3 regions of the Priestia sp. D3YE.R1 genome follow, and region 2 is predicted to be linked to each of the others. Evidence: riboswitches for the same ligand, from Rfam matches in the RefSeq annotation. Region 2 holds a riboswitch; each other region holds the start of a gene.
What was found. Region 2 has a riboswitch for S-adenosylmethionine ahead of ACOZIR_RS16370 (trans-sulfuration enzyme family protein). Riboswitches for the same ligand answer to the same signal wherever they lie in the genome.
Positions count from the first base shown of each region.

Region 1: it holds a riboswitch for S-adenosylmethionine, as region 2 does, so the genes downstream of both, ACOZIR_RS22865 (methionine ABC transporter ATP-binding protein) here and ACOZIR_RS16370 (trans-sulfuration enzyme family protein) in region 2, are expected to answer to the same signal.
Region 3: it holds a riboswitch for S-adenosylmethionine, as region 2 does, so the genes downstream of both, ACOZIR_RS15755 (bifunctional homocysteine S-methyltransferase/methylenetetrahydrofolate reductase) here and ACOZIR_RS16370 (trans-sulfuration enzyme family protein) in region 2, are expected to answer to the same signal.

Region 1 is NZ_JBLTHW010000004.1:234,473-239,842, reverse strand. It holds gene sufC (Fe-S cluster assembly ATPase SufC) at 1-223, opposite strand, end outside; gene ACOZIR_RS22880 (carboxymuconolactone decarboxylase family protein) at 462-827, opposite strand; gene ACOZIR_RS22875 (MetQ/NlpA family ABC transporter substrate-binding protein) at 950-1,786, opposite strand; gene ACOZIR_RS22870 (methionine ABC transporter permease) at 1,804-2,472, opposite strand; gene ACOZIR_RS22865 (methionine ABC transporter ATP-binding protein) at 2,465-3,490, opposite strand; SAM riboswitch class I at 3,622-3,729, opposite strand; gene ACOZIR_RS22860 (thioredoxin family protein) at 3,910-4,209, opposite strand; gene ACOZIR_RS22855 (toprim domain-containing protein) at 4,224-4,574, opposite strand; gene ACOZIR_RS22850 (YusG family protein) at 4,756-5,001, opposite strand; gene gcvH (glycine cleavage system protein GcvH) at 5,081-5,370, opposite strand, start outside.
Region 2 is NZ_JBLTHW010000002.1:818,635-824,004, reverse strand. It holds gene ACOZIR_RS16385 (SIMPL domain-containing protein) at 1-297, shown strand, start outside; gene ACOZIR_RS16380 (hypothetical protein) at 360-626, shown strand; gene ACOZIR_RS16375 (trans-sulfuration enzyme family protein) at 662-1,843, opposite strand; gene ACOZIR_RS16370 (trans-sulfuration enzyme family protein) at 1,827-2,972, opposite strand; SAM riboswitch class I at 3,044-3,161, opposite strand; gene ACOZIR_RS16365 (hypothetical protein) at 3,328-3,990, opposite strand; gene ACOZIR_RS16360 (spore coat protein) at 4,060-5,115, opposite strand; gene ACOZIR_RS16355 (CotH kinase family protein) at 5,334-5,370, opposite strand, start outside.
Region 3 is NZ_JBLTHW010000002.1:702,123-707,492, reverse strand. It holds gene ACOZIR_RS15760 (amino acid/polyamine transporter II) at 64-1,098, opposite strand; SAM riboswitch class I at 1,443-1,549, shown strand; gene ACOZIR_RS15755 (bifunctional homocysteine S-methyltransferase/methylenetetrahydrofolate reductase) at 1,657-3,495, shown strand; gene metH (methionine synthase) at 3,496-5,370, shown strand, end outside.

The DNA of each region.
Region 1 (5,370 bases), on a different contig from region 2:
CCATCTCAAGTACATCTTCGCCGTCTAGCGTGATGCTTCCTTGTGTAACCTCGTATTTAGGATGTCCCATGATTGCTGAAGATAATGTTGATTTACCAGTACCGTTTGGTCCCATGATTGCATGGATTTCGCCGCCCTTAACTTCTAAATTAACACCTTTTAAAATTTCTTTACCTTCAATTGCAACATGAAGATCTTTAATTGTTAAAGTTGACCCTGCCATATTAAAACCTCCAGTTATAGACGTATATAGTAAAAAACGATATACCTATATCTTTTTAATTATTCTCATTTTATTCTCATTACAATCTTATAACAAATGAAAACTTATAGCAACCTTTTGACCCAAAAGGTTTTAAACCATTATGTACGTTTTTTAAGACTAAATCCACTCATAAAAAAGTTGCCTTAAAAGACTCTATAGAGCCTTCTAAGACAAGCTTTTTACCCGCTTTATTTACTTAGTGCGTGTGGCTAGTCAGTTCTGAAACACACTCTTGGACAAGCGTAACGGACTGACTCATCGCTGCGCCTCCGCCAAATGCTGCTGATACTCCGCATGCTTCTAAAATTTCTTGCTCAGTTGCACCTTGATCAATGCAGCCTTTCGTATGATAAATCATACAGTACTCGTCTTGAGCTACTACGCTGATCCCTAACGCGATTAACTGCTTTTCTTTTTTAGAAAGAGAACCTTCTCCAAAACATGCTTCAGTAAACGCATTAAACGTTTTTGTTACTTCCGGCAATTTTTCACTAAATTTCCCAACACCCATTTTATAATCATGAAGTGCTTGCTCAGTTGAATGACGTGCTTCTTGCTGCATAACGTCAGCTCCCATCATCAGTAAAGTTTTCACGGTTAGTATGCGTGAGAAAAATAAGAGTTATTCGTTTTGCCGCATACAAAAAAAGCACTTGCCCAGAGTGGGCCAGCGCTTTTCTTCTATTATTTATTTACCGGCAATACTCCGCCTTTGTATTTTTCTTTAATGTAATCTTGAATTTCTTTAGAGTGAAGAACTTTTACTAAAGCTTTCACTGTATCTTTATTTTCGTCACCTTTGTGAACCGTAATGATGTTTGCATAAGGGTTATCTTCTTTGCTTTCAACTGCGATTGGATCTTTTACTGGATCTAAACCAGCATCGATAGCATAGTTAGCATTGATAACAACAGCGTCACCTTCATTATTTTTGTACATTTGAGGTAACAATCCGCCTTCAACATCGGCTTTAAATTTTAAATTTTTAGGGTTTTCTACAATATCTTTAATTTGTGCATCTATTTTCTTTACGCCTGGCTTTAATTTAATCACGCCAGCTTTTTCAAAAATCGATAAAATACGTCCTTGCTCTGCTACCGCATCACGCATAATAACTGTACCGTTTTTCGGAAGATCTTTTAAGCTTTTGTATTTTTTAGAGTAGATACCAATTGGTTCAATGTGAATGGCACCGGCACTTACGAAATCATACCCTTTTTCACCCTTGTGATCTTTTAACACTGAATTCATATAAGGAACGTGCTGGAAGTAGTTTGCATCAATTTCATTGTTTGCAAGAGCTGTGTTCGGTAAGATATAATCTTGGAATTTTTTAATTTCTAAGTCAATTCCTTGTTTTTCTAAAATCGGTTTTGCTTGTTCTAAAATTTCAGCATGAGGCGTATTAGATGCACCCACGACAATTTTCTTTTCATCTTCTGATCCATTGTTAGATCCACACGCAGCTAATCCTACTACTAGTGCAGATGTTAATGCTAAAGCCGAAAGCCATTTTTTCATAATAAATAATCCTCCCTTTATCTTTTATCAATTTTTGCAGTAATCGCATCTCCAATAAGTTGGATAATAAATACAATAATCAAAATTAAGATTGTAGCGGCTAGCGTTACGTCATTATGACTGCGCTGGAATCCTTCTAAATATGCAAGGTTTCCAAGACCTCCGGCTCCAATCACACCCGCCATTGCCGTATAGCCGACTAATGCAATCGTTGTTACCGTCAAACCGGAAATTAAAGCTGGCAGCGATTCAGGTAACAGCACTTTAAAAATAATGGTGCTTGTTGTTGCTCCCATTGATTTAGCAGCTTCAATCACACCTTTATCAATTTCGCGCAAACCAATTTCTACAAGACGCGCATAAAATGGTGCTGCTCCAACAATTAAAGCAGGTAACGCTGCATTAGCACCTAGAATACTTCCTACCAATGCTTTGGTAAATGGAATCAGTAAAACAATTAAAATAATGAATGGAATGGAACGAAAGATATTTACAACCGCTGACACAATGGCATATAAAGGTTTGTTTTGCCAAAGCTGTCCTTTGGACGTTAAAAATAAAAGCAAGCCCAATAAAATACCTAGAACAAATGTGGCTACAACTGAAATAGCCGTCATATATAGTGTTTCATTTGTCGCTTGAATAAAATCGTCTAAAATAACGTTTGGAAATAGTTTCTCAAGCATTTATCATTACCTCCACTTCTACCTGCTGCTCATGAATGTATGCAATGACTTTTTTAACTTCTGTTAATTCTCCGTCTAAATGAACGAACAACGTTCCGTATGAACCTGTTTGCGTATGAGAAATCTTTCCTTGTAAAATATTAATCGTTACATCAAACTGTTTTAAAATCGTTGTAATGAGCGGTTGCTCTGCTTTTCCGCCAACAAACGTCAGCTGAATAATTTGCCCGCTTGGATACAGCTCTTTCACTTGTTCAATCGTTTCAAACGTTTCCTCTGGTTCAGAAATCTGTTGAACAAATCGTTTTGTAATCGGCTGCTTAGGTTTTCTGAATACTTCTAGCACTTGTCCTTCTTCTACTACTGCCCCATTTTCCATAACAGCTACTCGATGACAAATTTTACGAATGACGTGCATTTCATGAGTAATTAATACAATGGTTAACCCTAGCTTCTCATTAATATCTACTAACAGATCTAAAATAGAATCTGTCGTTTGAGGATCAAGCGCTGATGTGGCTTCATCACAAAGCAATACTTTTGGATTATTCGCTAGCGCTCGAGCAATACCAACACGCTGCTTTTGTCCACCGCTAAGCTGAGATGGATAAGCATTTTCACGACCTTCAAGTCCAACTAGCTTAATGAGTTCGTCTACTCGTTTCATTCTTTTTTCTTTTGAAATCCCTGCTATTTCTAACGGAAAAGCAATATTTTCTCTCACCGTACGCGACCATAAAATATTAAAGTGTTGAAATACCATACTAATTTCTTGTCTAGCTTTTCTGAGTTTTCCGCCTTTAATTTTTCCAATATCATTACCTGCTACTTCGACCGTTCCTGTCGTTGGTGTTTCTAATCCGTTTAGCAAGCGAATCAAAGAACTTTTCCCCGCTCCGCTATAACCAATAATTCCGTAAATTTCACCTTGGTTAACGGTTAGATTCACATTATCAACAGCTGTTACTTGACCGCTTTTAGCCTGATAAATTTTTGTAACGTCTGTTAATGTAATCATATTTCTTCACCTTCTTTAATAAAAACTTAATTATGTTAGGTTGCCCTATAGGATGAAAAAGCCGTAAAACAATTTTCCCCATTAAAAAAGCCTCTCTGCGCATGACAGAAAGGCTCGATATTTAATCCTTTCTCTCATCTTTCAAAGCGCATAGCTTTGCAGGAATTGGCACCATTTCAGTTAGTCTGACGGTTGCCGGGTTTCACAGGGCTCAGTCCCTCCACCTCTCTTGATAAGAGTTCGCAACAATTATTTTGTTTTTGGGAAATATTCATTCATTTATGAACATTCATGAGTGTGATTTTAGCATGTGTCAGATAGGCTGTCAACAGATTTTGCTCTTGGGATAATATCCCAAGAACTCAACAACCCCAACGGTTCGCTCTCTTTCCATTTTTTCATTTTAAACAAACGTTTGATTATCGAAGCTCCTCGAGTATGTGCTCGATGGAATGAAAAGCGTAGAGTTTTTTTACCATTTCACCATTTTTCACTTCGATCAAACAAGGTACGCTTTCAATTGAAAATAATTCTGCCTTTGAAGGCATATAATTTAAATTGCTCATTCCGATGGTTACATCCGGCAGCATCGCTTCTGCCACGGTTAACATTTTTTTTGCCAGCTGACATGTTCCGCAAAAAGGCGTATGGAAAAAGATAAACGCTCTTTCTCCTTCTTTCAACTGATCATCAAGCTGTTTTTCGCTCCATTCTTGCATGTTGCTCATTCCTTTTATGTTAAAAATTCTGCATTAACATCGATATTGGCACTCAGTAATACTGTTGCTATGTGATGTCTAGGGGCGGCAGCAACTTCTCGGTACATTTTATCAATATATAGATGCTCTGCTTCCGGAAGCTCTCGTTTAAATTGTTTTCTTAGCTTATTCCCTGAATCATCAGAGTCAACGAGTATGTATACCTCTTTATTAAACGTACAGTCAATAATTTCATCCAGCTTTGATAAACTAATCGTACCGTTTGTACAAATAATCTCAATTGGTTCTCGAATGATATCTTGAATACGTTTTTTATCTGATTTTCCTTCGACAATAATTACTTTTTCAATTCCAATTAGCCCCATTTTCATCACCCATAATCGTCAGTTGTATAGTAACATCATTTCTTTATGCTATACAATATTCGTTAATGTATCACAGTTCACCTGTTTTTTAAAAGAAATTTGCAAGAAAGAACTGTTTTTAAAGGCAGCTCAGGCCATATTGTTTCCATAAAACAAGAAAAACAGCGGCAGTTGCCACTGTTTAGCACCATCCTGCTTCTTCGTCGCAGTCTGTATATTTTTGCGTTTCACCTTTTTTTTGTACGTCCGTATATTGGTAGAACTTATTATTTTCTTGCGAATATCCTTCTTCAAAGCGGTATTCATTGCCGCTTGTTCCGTAACTAACTTCACCAATTGGCTGCTTATCAACATATAATTTCATACCGCCGTCATGAAATTTAGCTGTAACGCGATCTGTAACGTCCATTTTTTGTTTTTCAAACATAAAAAGACACTCCTTTAGTTTGTTTACTAATAGAGTGTCCAGTCAAAAATTTTTCATAAAGACAATTTATGGAGGAATATTATCCTTCGTTTGTCATTTCTTCGTATTGCTCTGCTGTCATTAGCTTGTCTACTTGAGAAGAATCAGATGGTTTGATTGTAATCATCCATGCTTCTTCGTATGGAGAATCATTAACCAGTTCAGGGCTATCGCTTAAGTTGTCGTTTACTGCTACAACTTCACCGCTAATTGGTGCATAGAGCTCAGAAACTGTTTTTACTGATTCAACGCTGCCAAACGGCTCGTCAGCCTCTACTGTTGCTCCTACTTCTGGCAGTTCAACGAATACGATGTCTCCAAGCTCAGCTT
Region 2 (5,370 bases):
TATAACGCTACGTTTTCAAGCGGAGCCAACGTAGCGCAAGATCTTCAATTTCACGTTACAAATGATGATAAATATGAACAAGAAGCGATTAGTAAAGCTTTATTAAATGCTAAAGAAAAGGCCTTTACCATTGCCAACACGCTGCAGCTCCCTATTAACCAAATTCCTATTTTAATCGAAGAAGGACCCGTCTATCAGTCATCTGGCTCCTCGCCTAAGTTATTAGCAGCCTCTCCCCCTATTCAAGCTCAGTCCTTGACTGTATCTGCTTCTGTAAAAGTTACGTACACGTATTAATACTTATGGTAAACTATAGATTATTATAATGAAGAAACTAATCTAAAGGAGCTCTTTGCACAATGACTTCTGAACATTTACTAGCAGCTTATCAGACCCTATGGTTGAACCGTTCGTTCGCTTCTAAACAAGCCATGGCAAGTGAAGATCAGCTTCACGAAGCCATTCTGAAAGATTTAAAAGATGAAATGACTCATCCACGCGTTCGGCAAACACCGTATGTAAAATATCATCTTGGCATCAAAAGAATTCTAAACAGCAGTCTTTCCTCTGATGAAAAAGTTGCGCTTACGTCCCTATACACAGACCTTTTAGATAGCTGTATATAACAAGAAAAAGGACTTCCTTGATGGAAGTCCTTTTTTTATTTAATTAACGCTTTTTCTTCTAAGCTTTGAAAAACAGCGTTAAAGTCTTGCTTCAAATCCTCGAATTCCTCTAACCCTACTGAAAGGCGAAGAAGTGAATCAGTAATTCCTTTTTCTTCACGTACTTCTTTTGGGATACTTGCATGAGACATTGTTGCAGGATGCGTTAGAATGGATTCAACTGCACCTAGACTAACGCCGATTGAAGCCAATTTGACTCCTTGCAAAATATGTCGTGCTACTTTTTCATCCTGTACTTGGAAAGAAATCATAGCTCCGTATCCATTTGCTTGTTCTGAAATGAGTTTGTGGTCTGGATGACTTTTTAAACCTGGGTAGTATACACGGCTCACTAGAGATTGTTCTTCAAGCCACTTTGCAAACTGCAGCGCTGTTTTTAACTGTTGATCTAAACGAACTTTTAATGTCTTAATGCCTCGAAGCAGTAAAAAACAATCCTGTGGTCCTAAGATAGCACCAAAAGCATTTTGTACAAACTTTACTTCTTCCGCTAGCTTTTCATCGCTTACCACAACTAGACCGCCAATGACGTCACTGTGACCGCTGATATATTTTGTAGCACTATGAATTACAATATTTACACCAAGGTCAATCGGCTGCTGTAGATAAGGCGTTAAAAACGTGTTATCCACAATTGTAAGGAGATTGCGCTCTTTCGCCAAACTTGCTACTGCTTTAATATCCGTTACCTGTAAAAATGGATTTGAAGGGCTTTCGATATAAATAGCCTTCGTATCTTTTGTGATAGCTTCTTCTACTTTTTCAACCTTCGTTGTATCAACAAAAGTTGTTTTGATACCAAACTTTGAAAATAATCGTGTTAATACACGATATGTCCCGCCGTACGTATCGTGTGAAACTAAAATTTCATCCCCTGATTCAAAAATAGATAACACCGATGAGATAGCAGCCATACCTGACGAAAAAGCAAAGCCAGCGTATCCATTTTCTAGCTGAGCAATGGTGTTTTCTAAAGCCTCACGAGTTGGATTTCCTGAACGAGAATAGTCATAGCGGCCGTTGTTCGTCTCATCTTCTTGGTTAAATGTAGATACCTGATAAATAGGTACGTTAACTGCTCCAAAATGACCGTCAATTCCTGTATTTGCATGAATTAAGTTCGTACCAAATCTATGTTTATTATTGTTGGTATGCATCAAATGCCTCCTTCAAATCTTTAATTAAATCATCTGCGTGCTCAATTCCAACAGATAATCGCAGTAAACAGTTTGTTACTCCGACACGGTTTCGAATTTCCTCCGGAATGTCAGCGTGTGTTTGACGAGCTGGGAATGTCATTAAACTTTCCACGCCTCCTAAGCTTTCTGCAAATGTAATAACTTTGACATTTTCCAAAAGCGTGGACACGATGTCAGGGTGTGAGACAGCAAAAGAAATCATGCCTCCAAATCCAGTTGCTTGTTTCTTCATGATTTCATAGCCCGGATGTGTTTCAAGACCAGGGTAATACACTTTTTCCACGAGATCATGAGCAGTAAGCCACTTTGCAATTTTCAGTGCGTTTTCGTTATGCTTTTCCATACGAAGCGCTAGCGTTTTAACACCGCGCAATAACAGCCAGCTATCTTGTGGACCTAAGATTGCCCCAGCTGCATTTTGATAAAAACGAATTCTTTCTCCTAAGCTACTACATCGAGCGACTACAAGACCAGCAACTACATCATTATGACCTCCAATGTATTTGCTCGCACTATGTATCACGATATCTGCTCCAAGCTCTAAAGGACGCTGATAGTAAGGGGACATGAATGTATTGTCAACGATCGTAAGCAAATCATGCTGTTTAGCTAACGCAATTGCTTCTGGCAAATCAGTTACGTGCATCATTGGATTTGTAGGTGTTTCAATAAATACAGCTTTCGTATTGGGACGAAGCGCATCTTTCACTTGCTCGAGATGGGCTGTGTTGACGTACGAAACAGTAATTCCTTGCTCTGAAAAGATTTCATTTAGTACTCGGTACGTTCCTCCGTATAAATCCTCTGATACAATTAAATGATCTCCGTTTTTAAATAGTGCTAAAACTGCCATTACACCCGCCATTCCTGAAGCGAATGCTACTCCTACTTCGCCTTTTTCTAAAGCAGCAATTGCTTCTTCCAATGCTGTACGAGTAGGATTTGCCGTACGCGCATAGTCAAATCCTGTACTTTGCCCTAAAGCAGGATGAGCAAATGTTGATGCTTGGTAAATGGGTGTTGTAATAGAACCTGTTGAAGGGTCACGACCTACTCCTGAACGAACTAATAAAGTTTCAATTTTCATCTATTTCTCTCCTTAACTCAAAATAAAAAACACTCTTCACAGATGGAAGAGTGTTCGTTTATACACGATTTCTCTCATCTGTTAGAACAATACTGATGTTCCACAGGAATTAGCACCGTTCAAATGAATGTTTCATTTGATGGTTGCCGGGCATCGCAGGGCCAGTCCCTCCGCCACTCTTGATAAGAGTTCTATATAATTGTTGGTGGTTAACGTTTGTTGTTACTAACTTTAATAAAGATTTTCTTTATTGTCAACATAATTTTCTAAAAAATTTAAATCATCTCATTTGTTTATTCAATATACTTGTCCTGATAAGCACATAAAAAAAGAGACGACACCGAGGTCTCTTTTTCTAAGGCAAGTGCACAGATTTTACATGAGCTAGCTTCCAATACATACTTTCTCCATTTGCCGTAATTAGTTCAACAATATTATTAGAAACTTCTTTAAGTACGCCAATTTTTTCTGATTGATCCCCTAAATCTAATACGACCAGTTGATTTTCATATTTTTTAAGCTGCTCTTCAAAGTTTCTGACAAAAGGTGCAGAGGCGGGCCTTACTGGCAGCTCTTTGTCACTTAAAGAATAAGGGGTTAACTCATTACTGTAAGGGGTAAGCCATTTCAAATGATGCAGAGAAACAAAGACATTCTTATACACTGGAGAATAAAATACAAGATAATCATTCAGCACGCTTGTAATATAGCCATGCAATGATTTCCCTCCCGTTACATAAATTTCAATAAACTTCCCTTTTGCCTGCTGTAAAATATTACGATAAGAAATCCGCTGACTTTCTTCTATTAAGTTCTCTTCTATTTCACGTAAAACCGTATAGTCTTCTTCCGATACTTCCCGCAAACCATGCATGTGTAAAAGAGGAATATACAAATAATCATGTCCATTATACAAAACCATAATATCTAATCCAAGATCAATAAGTCTGCCAACAAATGTCGTTTTACCTGAAATATCTAACTCCACAATTTTATTGATATAATGATTCATACTCATTCTCATTCTCCTCCTTTTTCCTATATGATAGAAAAGGTGCTTTATAAGCACCTTTTATGTTCCATTTCATCATGCTTTCCAACGATAATTTTTCGTTTTAATAACTTTCTCTGCCGGTGCTGAAGAGCGTGAACCCGTACGGCGTCCTCGAGAACGATCCCCTGTGCGTCCTCCCGTGCGGCGTCCTCGAGAGCGATCATCTGTGCGCCCTCCCGTACGGCGTCCTGTACGTCCACCTGTGCGGCTTCCTGTACGTTCTTCTGTAGACTTTGCAGCTTCAGTCTCTCCATTTTCTTCTGTTTCCTCATTGTTTTGATTGTTATCGTTTTGCTTAAAAGCCCCTTTTGCTCCTACACAAATGGTTTTAACATGTCTCGGCTGTAAGCGTAATACTTGATTATTCTGCACAAGTGTAAATGTACCATTTCGGCTTTGTACTAGCACGCCCTCTACAGCTTCAGGTCCTCCATTATTGATTGATACCCATTTATGGGAAAGGTGAGCAAAAAGATCGTTAAAGCTTTTAGATTTCATATATTCTGGTTCTTGACTCACTAAGAGTTCATTTGCAGATTGAGTAGTTTGATCTCCATTGTTGTTTTGATATTCACTCACACTCTTAACGTGTTCAGTATTAATATAGATGATACCGTCGTCCTCTGTGAGTAATACTATATAAGCAGATTCAAATGAACCTAAGACATCAAGAAGTTGACCTGCTTTTTTCTCAGGCCCACCTTGGTTAACCTGCACATATTTAGTTTTCATCAATGATAAAGTTCCTGCAAAAGTTTTTCCTCGATACAATTCTAATTCTGTGCTAATTCCGGTAAACGTTTGTGCCGAATTTGACATAGTATCTTCAGTAATACTTTTTACATGCGCTAAGTGATAATATACAAGTGTATATTCTTGCTGATTATTATTTTGGTTGTTTTGATTGTTTTGATTGTTATTTTCACCATTATTGTTATTATTGTTATTATTGCTTTCCACTGCTAAGATTAAATAGTCTGACTGCACGTCAACCAAATAACCTGTTTTAGATTCAGGTCCTCCACGATAAACAGTCACCACTCTTCCTTTTAGGGGTTTGAAGTGAGAAGAATAGCCTTTATCAGGCATTTGTATATTTCGGCTGCGTTTTTGGCTTGATTTTTGGCGTGGATTTTGATTTTGCTCTTGTTCTTGGCCATAGTAATAGTTACTCATTGTTTTTCCTCCTTATTAGTTATCCTTATTGGTCATTCATACTGTATATATACGTATCATGTACAGCTATTGATTTCCTGCATTTGCCTATTATTAACAAAATCCACTGTTGCCTATAAATCTATCCATTTTTAAAGAGTCAAAAGGTTATTTTTAATATACGCTGTT
Region 3 (5,370 bases), 120 kb from region 2:
TAAAATCGACTTGTCACATCATTTAACTTCGTTTTTTCACATCTGTTCTTTAAAATCCAGCTTTTAGCTTATTTTTTCTTTTTTAATACATAGCATCCATACAAAAGCTAGTCCAATATAGCCAAATATTGGATACAGAAGCCCAAGAAGCTGGGCATATCCGAATTGTCCAATAATAAAGCAAGCCAAGATAATAAACGCAAAAGCTTGTTTATCATTCAAGGGAAGAAATGACTGAAGCTGCTTAGCGATTCCAAATACATTTCCAATCAATGTAGTAAAAATCTCGCCTAACACAACTACCGTAAATAAAACATTCACCCACGCTGAGATATTTTTAACAACGGCACTCATCGGAATATCAAGTTGAAATGAATAAGGCAAATTGGAAAGGGCAAGATGAGTAGAAACAAGCATAAACGTAAGTACGCATCCTCCTATTACGGCCCCTTTTTTAATCACGCTCCTATCTTTCACGGAACTTCCTAATGGAACCAAAACGGCCTGAGCCAAAGCTAGATTTAGGGAAATGTATAAAAAGGGACTAACCGCCCACTTCCACTGTGTGACGAGCGTTAAATCCGGCTTCGTTTGAATCAGTGAGAAATAGCTGATATTTGGCACAAAAATGATAAAAGCAAATGAAAGCATCATCGGGACAACAAGAGAATTAACCATTAAAATACCGTTAATTCCCCTTGCGATAAATATATAAGTTAAAACAATTGTAAAAATCATCCCAACAGGAGGCCACAGCCCGAACTGTTCTTTTCCTATTGCCCCCGTACTCGCTAGCATGACTGAAGTTACTCCAAATAAAATGACAATCATTACACCGTTTACAACTTTTCCAAGCACATCACCAAATAAATATGTATTAAGCTGCTGATAAGAAGAAGCCCCAATTGCGTGCGAAAGCAGCATCATTTTCGAACCTAGCCAAATAAAAAACAAGCCGCTGACCAAAATTCCAACCATTCCAAGTTCCCCGTACTGTGTAAAAAATTGAACGATTTCCTTGCCTGTTGCAAAACCGGCTCCTACAACGGTGCCTACATACGTAGCAGCAACCTGCAGCGTGAGTTTCCACCTTTTCATGCCCATCACCCTTCTACCCTTCATAGTTCACTATATGTAGAAGCGATAAAAAAAAGACGAGCCTTTTTACGTATAAATCGACGCATCTCCCAGCGCTGGTGCCTTTTCGTTTATTTTTTATTTTTCATTTTCTTTTTGTATTTCTCACAAAAAACTCCTTAACCCCTAACATAACAGTCATTTTCAAACAAAATATACGGATATTTTCCCTTTAGCTTTTAAATTTTCCTCAATATTTGCTGGAAATTCACAATTTACTGTTGTATAATTTCTAAAAATCAGATAAATTATTAAATAAGTATTCTTTCTATTTAAAAAAATATGTTTCAATTATATACAATTGATTCTTATCATGAGAGGTGGAGGGACTGGCCCTTTGAAACCTCAGCAACCAGTCGTTAGAGACATGGTGCTAAATCCAGCAAGCAATTTATTGCTTGGAAGATAAGAAGGCGAAAAAAGTCTTCTTCTTAAGAAGACTTTTTCTATTTTATCGGCATATTGCATAAAACGAATCACTCGTGAAATAGAAGCGGAACAATTTAAGGAGGTTTTGACATGGGGTTACTTGAAGATTTAAAGTCTAAAATTTTAATTGGGGATGGTGCCACTGGTACCCTCCTTTACTCACACGGTATTGACAGCTGCTTTGAAGAACTAAACATCACCAAACCAGAAGAGGTTTCTCGTATTCACAGAGCCTATGTAGAAGCTGGTGCAAACGTTATTCAAACAAATACGTACGCTGCTAATTATCAAAAACTTGCCCGTTATGGATTAGAAGATTCAGTCAAAGATATCAATGTTGCTGGTGTAAAATTAGCGAAACAAGCTGCAAAAGATCAGGCTTACGTAGTTGGTACACTCGGCGGAATTCGTTCTTTCCAAAAAAACGCTATTAGTTTAGAAGAGGTTAAGCGAAGCATTCGTGAACAAATGTTTTGGCTTTTAAATGAAGGCGTGGATGGCCTTTTATTTGAAACATACTATGATTTTGAAGAATTAAAGACCGTTCTTACCCTGGCGAGAAAAGAAACGGATAAGCCTATTATTACCCACGTTTCCCTGCATGATATCGGCGTACTGCAAGATGGCCGTCCTTTAGCAGATGCATTAAAAGAATTAGAAGAGTTAGGAGCAGATGTTGTCGGACTTAACTGCCGTTTAGGTCCTTATCATATGATTCAGTCTCTTGAAGAAGTACCGCTTCCCGATCGTGCTTTCTTATCTGCTTACCCTAACGCCAGCCTTCCGGCGTATGTGGAAGGAAAGCTGGAATATGAAACGAATGAAGACTACTTTGTAGAAAGCGCGCGTTTATTCCGCGAACAAGGGGTTCGCTTAATTGGAGGATGCTGCGGTACAACACCAGCTCACGTACGCGCAATGTCGTCTGCTTTAAAAGACCTGCCTCCGATTACAAGCAAAGTCGTTAAAATGAGACCAGCCGTTACGGTTCAAGAGCGTGAGCAGCAGGATAAACCTCATATGCACGAAATTGTGAAGAAACGCCGCTCGGTTATCGTTGAGCTAGATCCTCCTAAACAGCTTGGTCCGACGAAATTTTTAGAAGGCGCAAAAGCACTTGATAAAGTCGGAGTAGATGCTATTACATTAGCTGATAATTCTCTAGCCTCACCTCGCATCAGCAACTTAGCAATGGCAACACTGATGCAGCAAGAAACAAAAGCACGACCGCTTATTCATATTACCTGTCGCGACCGAAATTTAATTGGACTTCAGTCTCATTTAATGGGACTTCATACGTTAGGAATGAATCAAGTGCTTGCAATTACCGGTGATCCGTCAAAAGTTGGCGATTTCCCTGGCGCCACTTCGGTCTACGATTTATCTTCATTTGACTTGATTAGTTTAATTGCTCAGTTTAATGAAGGACTATCTTATTCCGGCAAACCGCTTGGTCAAAAAACCAATTTTTCCATTGCAGCTGCCTTTAACCCAAACGTGCGTCACTTAGACCGAGCCGTTCAGCGTTTGGAAAAGAAAATCGACTGCGGGGCTCACTATTTCATTACTCAACCTCTCTATTCAACTAAGCAAATTGAAGAGGTATATGAAGCAACCAAACATTTAACAACACCGGTATACATCGGGATCATGCCGTTAACAAGCGCAAGAAATGCTCGATTTATTCACCATGAAGTACCTGGAATTAAATTATCAGAAGATATTCTAGAACGCATGGACGCAACGGGAAATGACCGGATTCGCGGCGAAGTCGAAGGCCTTGCGATTGCAAAAAACTTAATTGATACAGCATATGAGTTATTTGACGGTATTTACTTAATTACGCCGTTTATGCGCTATGAAATGACCGAAATTCTAACACGCTATATTCATGACAAGCAACTCGTTACATCAGAAAGGAAGATATAAATGAGCTCACTTATCGAACAACAACTAAAGAAGCGAATACTCGTCATCGATGGAGCAATGGGAACGATGATTCAAGATGCTGATTTAACCGCTGAAGATTTTGGCGGCGAAGAATATGAAGGCTGTAACGAATATTTGACCCGTACAGCGCCTCATGTGATTCAGCGCATTCATGAAGAGTACTTTGCAGCAGGTGCTGACATCATTGAAACCAATACGTTTGGCTCAACATCTACCGTACTTGATGAATACGATTTAGGCCACTTGGCGTATGAATTGAATATCGAAGCTGTGAAGCTTGCTTGTGCAGCCCGCGATAAATATTCAACTCCCGAATGGCCTAGGTTCGTAGCTGGAGCTATCGGTCCTACCACTAAAACTCTCTCTGTTACCGGAGGTATTACATTCCCTGAGCTAGTAGAATCGTACGAAGAGCAAGTTCGGGGTTTGTTAGACGGCGGCGTTGACTTACTTCTAGTCGAAACCTGCCAAGACATGCTGAACGTAAAAGCCGCATTTTTAGGTATTACAGCGGCGTTTGAAAAACTAAAAATAGAAGTTCCGATTATGATTTCAGGAACAATTGAGCCTATGGGAACAACTCTCGCTGGTCAAGATATCGAATCTTTTTACTTATCACTGGAACACATGAAGCCTCTTTCAGTCGGACTTAACTGCGCGACAGGCCCTGAATTTATGACAGATCATATTCGCTCTCTTTCAAACCTAGCTACTTCAGCAGTTAGCTGTTATCCAAACGCTGGACTTCCGGATGAAGAAGGCAATTATCATGAATCCCCTGAGCTGCTTGCTCAAAAAATTAAAGGGTTTGCTGATAAAGGCTGGCTGAACTTTGTAGGCGGATGCTGTGGTACAACGCCTGCTCATATTAAAGCACTGGTTGAAGCGGTAAAAGAGGTTGCGCCTCGTTCGCTTGATCGCTCCGAGCATAACCATGCTGTCACCGGTATTGAACCACTTGTATATGACGATTCTATGCGCCCTCTTTTTGTGGGAGAACGTACGAATGTAATCGGTTCTCGCAAGTTCAAGCGTCTGATTGCGGAAGGAAAAATTGAAGAAGCATCTGAAATTGCGCGTGCTCAAGTTAAAAATGGTGCTCACGTTATCGATATTTGCTTAGCAGATCCAGACCGTGAAGAAATGGAAGACATGGAGGAATTTATTCAAGAAGTTGTAAAAAAAGTGAAGGTTCCTCTTGTAATCGATTCAACCGACGAGAAAGTTATTGAAAAAGCTTTAACGTACTCACAAGGTAAGGTTATTATTAACTCCATTAACCTAGAAGATGGTGAAGAGCGTTTTGATGCAATCTTACCGCTAGTAAAAAAATTCGGTGCAGCTCTGGTTGTCGGTACAATCGATGAAACAGGCATGGCCGTTACTGCAGAACGAAAAGTAGAGATTGCTAAACGCTCACATGATTTGCTTGTTGAAAAACATGGCTTTAATCCAAAAGATATTATTTTTGACCCTCTTGTGTTTCCTGTAGGGACCGGTGATGAACAATATATTGGTTCTGCTGAAGAAACAGTTAAGGGAATTAAAATGATTAAAGAAGCCCTGCCTGATTGCCTGACCATTCTTGGCGTAAGTAATGTGTCATTCGGTCTTCCTCCAGTCGGACGTGAAGTACTGAATGCCGTTTACCTTTATCACTGTACGCAGGCTGGACTCGATTATGCCATTGTTAATACCGAAAAATTAGAGCGCTATGCTTCTATTCCAGAAGCTGAAATTGAGCTTGCTAATGCGTTATTATTTAACACAACTGATGAAACGCTAAGCACGTTTACCGACTTTTATCGTGATAAAAAGAAAGAAGCAAAAGTAGAAATTTCTACGTTAACACTC